DNA from 3 places in the Enterocloster bolteae genome. Region 2 is predicted to be linked to each of the others. Evidence: riboswitches for the same ligand, from Rfam matches in the RefSeq annotation. Region 2 holds a riboswitch; each other region holds the start of a gene.
What was found. A riboswitch is a leader RNA that binds a small molecule or an ion and turns the genes downstream of it on or off. The one in region 2 is predicted to bind FMN.
Positions count from the first base shown of each region.

Region 1: it holds a riboswitch for FMN, as region 2 does, so the genes downstream of both, CGC65_RS04840 (ECF transporter S component) here and ribD (bifunctional diaminohydroxyphosphoribosylaminopyrimidine deaminase/5-amino-6-(5-phosphoribosylamino)uracil reductase RibD) in region 2, are expected to answer to the same signal.
Region 3: it holds a riboswitch for FMN, as region 2 does, so the genes downstream of both, CGC65_RS02930 (ECF transporter S component) here and ribD (bifunctional diaminohydroxyphosphoribosylaminopyrimidine deaminase/5-amino-6-(5-phosphoribosylamino)uracil reductase RibD) in region 2, are expected to answer to the same signal.

Region 1 covers NZ_CP022464.2:1,034,724-1,036,984, reverse strand. The annotation lists gene CGC65_RS04845 (helix-turn-helix domain-containing protein) at 1-825, shown strand, start outside; gene CGC65_RS04840 (ECF transporter S component) at 822-1,448, opposite strand; FMN riboswitch at 1,681-1,799, opposite strand; gene CGC65_RS04835 (nitroreductase family protein) at 1,897-2,261, opposite strand, start outside.
Region 2 covers NZ_CP022464.2:1,478,988-1,481,248, forward strand. The annotation lists gene CGC65_RS06915 (riboflavin synthase) at 1-286, opposite strand, end outside; gene ribD (bifunctional diaminohydroxyphosphoribosylaminopyrimidine deaminase/5-amino-6-(5-phosphoribosylamino)uracil reductase RibD) at 268-1,371, opposite strand; FMN riboswitch at 1,631-1,745, opposite strand; gene CGC65_RS06925 (cytidylate kinase-like family protein) at 1,905-2,261, shown strand, end outside.
Region 3 covers NZ_CP022464.2:603,055-605,315, reverse strand. The annotation lists gene CGC65_RS02935 (deoxyguanosinetriphosphate triphosphohydrolase) at 1-644, opposite strand, end outside; FMN riboswitch at 930-1,048, shown strand; gene CGC65_RS02930 (ECF transporter S component) at 1,198-1,806, shown strand; gene CGC65_RS02925 (creatininase family protein) at 1,845-2,261, shown strand, end outside.

The DNA of each region.
Region 1 (2,261 bases), 440 kb from region 2:
CATTTTTCTCCCTGGTATTCTGCCAGGCTGTTCAGGAAGCTGACCGGTCTTTCGCCGGCTGACTACATCCGGCGTTACAAACTGTCCCGGTCCGCCCTGCGGCTGCGGGACGAGGACTGCAAAGTCATTGATGTTGCTTTTGATTTGGGATTCGGAAGCGTGGACGGATACCAGAGGGCATTTCTCCGCGAATTCGGCTGTAATCCCCGTGAATACGCCGCTCATCCCGTTCCCCTGTATCTGATGACCCCCTACGGCGTAAAATACAGATTCACAGAAAAGGAGCCCATGAATATGGAACAAATTAAGAACGTATTTATTCAGGTCATTGAAAAACCAGCCCGCAAGGTCATCCTTAAGCGGGGCATCCAGGCGTATGATTACATGACCTACTGCAATGAAGCCGGCTGTGATGTGTGGGGACTTCTCACCAGCATCAAATCCATAAGCGGCGAACCGTTATGCCTCTGGCTCCCCGAACAATACCGCCCGGAGGGTACATCCCAATACGTTCAGGGCGTGGAAGTATCCTCAGACTACAGCGGTCCTGTGCCGGAGGGCTTTGATGTAATCCAGCTGCCGGCTGCCAGTTACCTCATGTTTCAGGGAGAGCCCTTCGAGGAAGAGGACTTCTGCCAGGCCATACAGATGGTTCAGACAGCCATGGAACGTTACGATCTGTCGGTCATCGGTCTGGCCCCTGACCCTGAAAATCCCAGAATTCAGCTGGAACCCATAGGGACCAGGGGATATATCGAAATGCTTCCGGTAAAACAGGCTGTATCCTCATCTCATTCACACCCGGCGCCGGCTGTTAATCCTTAAGAAGCCTTAACCGCCCGCCGTCCTGAATCCGAATGGATGATAACGCTGACCCTTTTATAGACCAGGGCGGTGAGCAGGCTTACAATGGCGCCTTTCAGTATATTAAAGGGGCCTACAGCCAGGATTACGAATGTCCACACATTGCTGATAGCCGGGTTGATGGCCGCGCCTGCAGCAATGATGGTGTCCAGGGGCATGAAATGGGAATAGAACGGAAGCATAACAACCGCATTGAGTATCACAGCCACAATTGTCATGATTACAGTTCCCGCAGCCATTCCCATGACAGCCCCCTTTTTCGTCTTTTTAAGCCTGTAAATAATACCGGCCGGCAGCACAAGGGAGCATCCAAAGCAAAAATTGGCAAACTCCCCCACAAATCCCGTGCTGGTAGGCTTTAGTATCAGCTTCACCAGTATTTTCACCAGTTCCATGACAACGCCTGCCACAGGCCCCAGGGCAAAGGTACCCACAAGCACCGGCACCTCACTGATATCCATGCCGTAAAATGACGGCGCGATAAATGGAAGCGGCACCTCAAAAATCATAAGCACTGCCGCCAGGGCGCCGAACATGGCCATGACGGTTACATTCCTTACACTGAGTAAGTGATTCTGTTTCATTTCCCTATCCTCCTTGTTATGAGCACTTAGTGACCGTATTTTGGTCACTTACGTGCGATACATGACCCTTCACTTGGTGAGGTCTCCCACGAACCTAGTGAAGGGGCCCGTTATGAGCACTTGGTGTCCGTTTTCCGGTCACTTACGTGCGTATATGTGTCCTTCGGAATGCGTGCACTATAAAAGCCCCGGATACGCAAATAATCCGGGGCCTGTTCATCTACCACTTACACACCTTCTTCTCTCATCCAGACTATACTGTCGGTTCTGGAATCACACCAGATCAGCCGCCGTAGCGGGTCGCGGACTATTACCGCCGGTAGGGAATCACACCCTGCCCCGAAGAACTTTATTTAATTATAGCTGAATCATAGCACATATGAGGGTGGTTGGCAATAGGCTGCGCCATAATTTCCCCATTTCCCCATTTCAAACCCAACGTTCTGACTCAGCGCTTCCAGACTACCACGTCCTCCAGCTTTTTGCGCGGACGTGGCGGCGGCGATTCCTCCGGATACCCAAAGGCCACGGCTGCCACCAGCTCATCCCCGCAGTCCATCCATGCGCACAGCTCCTCATAGGCAAAGAATATGTCGCAGATCCACAGACTGCCGATTCCCATATCCGTTGCTTCCAAAAGCATATTCTCAATTGCCGCGCTGACAGACTGGATATTACAGAGCTCATAAATCCTGTCCTCGTCGTTGAGGGGAGAAAACATCCCCTTCCCCAGGGGATTCAGGACAAATATGACCACAGGCGCCTGTTCCATGATTTGGACCGTGTACTCCGCGCCTCCCAGGTGCCTGCTGC
Region 2 (2,261 bases):
GTCCGCCGAACCTGCCGCCTGCCGTCATGGCCCGTTCCAGGTTAAGGGGACTTCCCGCGGGAAGACGGGCGAGATTGGAACGCTTCAGGGTTTCAGGCATTACATCCGCATAAAAACAGCCGGAATCAAAGGAATATGCGGTAAGGCAGACACCGTTGACGGCAATGCTGTCTCCTTTTTGAATGTCCTCCAGGACTCTGTCTGCTTTGACGGCCAGGCGGGAACCGGATAAACCGCCCTGAACAGACATCAGGATTCCGGTTTCCTCTATGATTCCTGTGAACATGGCATCAACTCCCCTTCGATAAGAATGTCCTGGTCCAGGACCGTGATTTTGGTCTTTCCCAGGGAAAAGCCCTGGTATGGGAATTCCACCCCTCTGCCTCCCACAGGTGTTTTGGCGGTTGCGCCTCCAAAGAGTCCGGGGGAAATATAGGCCTGCACTCTGTTTACGATTCCCTGGTTCAGGGCGGACCAGTTGAGGGTGGAACCGCCTTCCAGCAGGACGCTGTCAATGCCCATCTGTCCCAGGCGTTCTGTGAGGGCATTCAGATCCACGCGTCCCTCACGGGGCGGAAGGAGGAGGATTTCACAGCCCTTTTCTTCATAGGGAAGCCATGCTTCCCTGTCAGGACAGCAGGTGGCCAGTATGGTCCTGGCCTGGGAGCAGGTGGCAGCGACCTGGGAATCCGGCGGTGTGCGAAGCTGTGAATCGCAGATAATCCGCACCGGATTCCTGGTATCCGGGAGACGGCATGTAAGCAGGGAATCATCGGCCAGTATGGTTTCCACACCGCACATGACAGCAGAATACCTGCTTCTGTCCTCATGGACCCTTCGGCGCGCTCTCTCCCCGGTAATCCATCGGGAATGCCCGGCAAAGGTGGCTGTCTTGCCATCCAGTGTCATGGCATATTTCATGATAACAAGGGGCCGGCCGGTCTTTATGTAGTGGAAGAATACGTGGTTGAGTTCCCTGCATTCTTCTTCCAGAATACCTTCTGTCACTTCAATGCCGTTGGCTACTAAGATTTTGGTGCCCTTGCCGGATACCATGGGATTGGGATCTCTTGTGCCTATGACCACCCGGCGGATGCCGCTTTCTATGATGGCATCCGTGCAGGGCGGGGTCTTGCCGTGATGGCAGCAGGGCTCCAGGGTTACATACAGGGTTGCGCCCCTGGGAGATTCGGTCAGGGATGCAAGGGCATTCCGCTCTGCATGGGGCCCACCGAAATAAAGGTGGCTGCCCTGTCCGATGATACGGCCCTCCCTGACAATGACAGCACCCGCCATGGGATTGGGGCTGACCTTTTTGCAGCCCTTTCTGGCCAGTTTCAGTGCGATGGACATGTAATCAGAATCGTTCAATGCGGTGCCTCCTTTACAAATGATGGGACACGCATGGCGCAGCCATGGCCTGTCCCCTGGTTCATAGCTGTAAAAAACAGCTATAAAAAATGCCTTGAACCGGTATCGTTCAAGGCAGAAAATATAAAACCCAAGGCACAGTTTCTGTGCCATATGGAGGGCATGGGGGTGGGAGGTACACAAAAGCCCTGGAATGATAGTTCATTCCAGGGCACTTTCAACCAGCCACAAAAAGCGCATAAGCGCGTCCATGTCATCGTTCCATCTTCTTTCATCCAGACTGTACTGTCGGCTTCGGAGTTTCACCGAATCATGCCTTGCGGCTCGTGGGCTGTACCACCGGTAGGGAATTGCACCCTGCCCTGAAGATATTATTCAATTGAGTGTTATTATAAGCACTGTGCGGCGGTATGTCAAGAAGGATTTTTGGAATAACGGTTAAATCTCAGGGCGCATTGTGCTATAATGAAACCATGAAAGCAAACCATGGAAGCAGGCGTGGGCCTGCGCTGTCAGAACAGGAGGATGGGCGTATGAAGGAAGGAAAGAAACTCATTGTGACCATTGGCAGACAGTACGGCAGCGGCGGCAGTGAAATCGGCGCCAGGCTGGCCAAGGAACTGGGAATCCATTTCTATGACAAGAATATCCTGCGCATGAATTCAGACCAAAGCGGTATCAAGGAGAGCTATTACTATCTGGCAGACGAGAAGGCGGGAAACAAGCTTTTGTATAAGATTATCAAGAGCCTGACCCCGGAAAAGGGAAGTCCTTCCTTTGGCTCCGACCTGGTGTCGGCGGACAATCTGTTCCGGTTCCAGTCCGAGGTTATACGAAAGCTGGCGGCGGAGGAGAGCTGTGTTATCATGGGGCGCTGTGCCGACTATGTG
Region 3 (2,261 bases), 880 kb from region 2:
TATCCCATCTTCTTCGTTCGGATATCACCGCTGTCCTTGTCAATCTCCAGGGAAGATACCGGATACTTGATAATAGTTCCCAAGAGAGCTTTTGTCAAGTTCATGCCGTGCTCATCCACCAGGAAATGAAGCCTTGTCACCACCCTGAACGCCTGGGTATTGCCCTCAAAATGGCAGAAGTCCTGTACCATCTGGGGTTCCAGAATCTCCGCCAGGGTTCTCCCCTTAAATGTAAGTCTCTCCAGATTCTTCTTAAACCAATCCTGAATGGCTGTCTCGCCAAAGTGGCCAAAAGGGGGATTCCCGATATCGTGAATCAATCCGGCACACTGAAGAATGTCACACACCGCCGCCTTATGCTCCGGTGTAAAGGTTTCATCCTTGATAATAGTACGGATGCTCTCCGATATGTTCTGTCCCAGGGATTTGGCCAGGGATGAAACCTCCAGGGAGTGAGTCAGCCTGGTACGGATGAAATCACTCCTGTCCAGCGGAAACACCTGGGTCTTATCCTGGAGGCGCCGAAAGGATGCACTGCCGATAATACGGTGATAATCTTTCTCAAACTCTGTCCGCAGGTCCGTGGAGGACTGTTTCTTGTAACTGCGGATGCGGTCGTCGCAAAGCAGTGTCTGCCAATCCATACATACCTCCTTACTGCTTTCCCGCCTGAGTCCTGCCCCTTATAATCCATCAATCCCAGCAATAATACCGGGCCCTGACAGGACAAAACGCGGGATACGTTTCATTCTAGTATATCGGAAGTCGATTCCCCTGTCAAATATGCCTTTTATATGTCAGATTATGCCCTAAACATGCGTCTATATCTATTATCAACAAAATCGTGAAAAAAGCAACAAAAAACTGCATCTTTTGCAGTTGACATCCATTGTTATTTGTGATAGTTTTAAATGAGAAAAGCAAATGAATAGGTTCTTCGGGGCAGGGTGTAATTCCCTACCGGCGGTATAGTCCGCGACCCGCTGCATGCGGCTGATTTGGTGTGATTCCAAAACCGACAGTATAGTCTGGATGAGAGAAGACAATTTTGTTCCTATGAATATTGGGTGTTATCCCTTATTTATATTGACTATGAAGTTAATCTCAGGTTCCCCGGAACCTGAGATTTTTTGTTTCCTGGAACTTCATTCATTGCCGAACCACCGTATCAAAAGCACTTATCAAGGAGGATTTGCTATGAAAACAAAATGGAGTATTCAGAAACTAATTTACACCGGTATGCTGGCCGCAGTTGCCGGCGCCCTCATGTCACTGGAATTTTCCGTTCCAATGATGCCGCCCTTTTACAAGATTGACTTCAGCGATGTTCCGTCCATTATTGCCCTGTTCCTCATGGGGCCTGCTTCAGCTGCCTGGGTGGAAATCATTAAAATCATTATCAAGCTTATCACGGTAGGCACCAATTCCATGTATGTAGGGGAATTTGCCAATCTCATCGGAGTTGCATTGTTTGTAATCCCAATGTGGGCAGTTTACAAAAAAGGCGGGAAGACCCGCCGGGCAGCAATCGCGTCATTGGCTGTCAGCGTCCCCATCCGGACTCTGTTCGCCTGTTTCTGCAATGCATTTATCACCCTACCCCTTTATGCAGCGGCCATGGGACTCCCTCTGAACCAGGTGATTACCATGGTGGCCGCGGTCAATCCGGCCATCAGCGATCTGACCACCTTCATCTTTTTAGCTACCATTCCCTTCAACCTGATTAAGCTTGGACTTAACTGCTTTGTGGGATATCTGCTGTACACCAGACTGCTGGCAGTTTATCCGGCTGTGAGAACCGCGTGAGGAAATGCGGGTTAAAAAACAATCAGGAGGTTATACACATGATACGAAATTATCGGGACTTAACCCGGTTAGAGATGGAGCAGGTCAACAAGGATGAAACCATTGTACTGATTCCCCTGGGCGCGCTGGAGCAGCACGGAAACCAGGCGCCTCTGGGTACGGACGATATCATCGCAGAGGCCATGACAGACTATATACGCAGGGAGTTGGAAGGAGAGCCGTCATCTGAGGATTCAGATTTTCCCATGCTGGTATTTCCGGTCATCCCCGTAGGTCTGAGCACAGAACACAGGAACTTCTGCGGCTCCATTACATTGAAACCCGACACCTATTACCATATGCTGTATGATATCAGCACCAGCCTGGTACACCACGGGTTTAAGAAGCTGGCCTTTCTGGTGTGCCATGGAGGAAATGCCCCTATTGTACAGGTTTTGAGCAGGGAACTTCGCAGT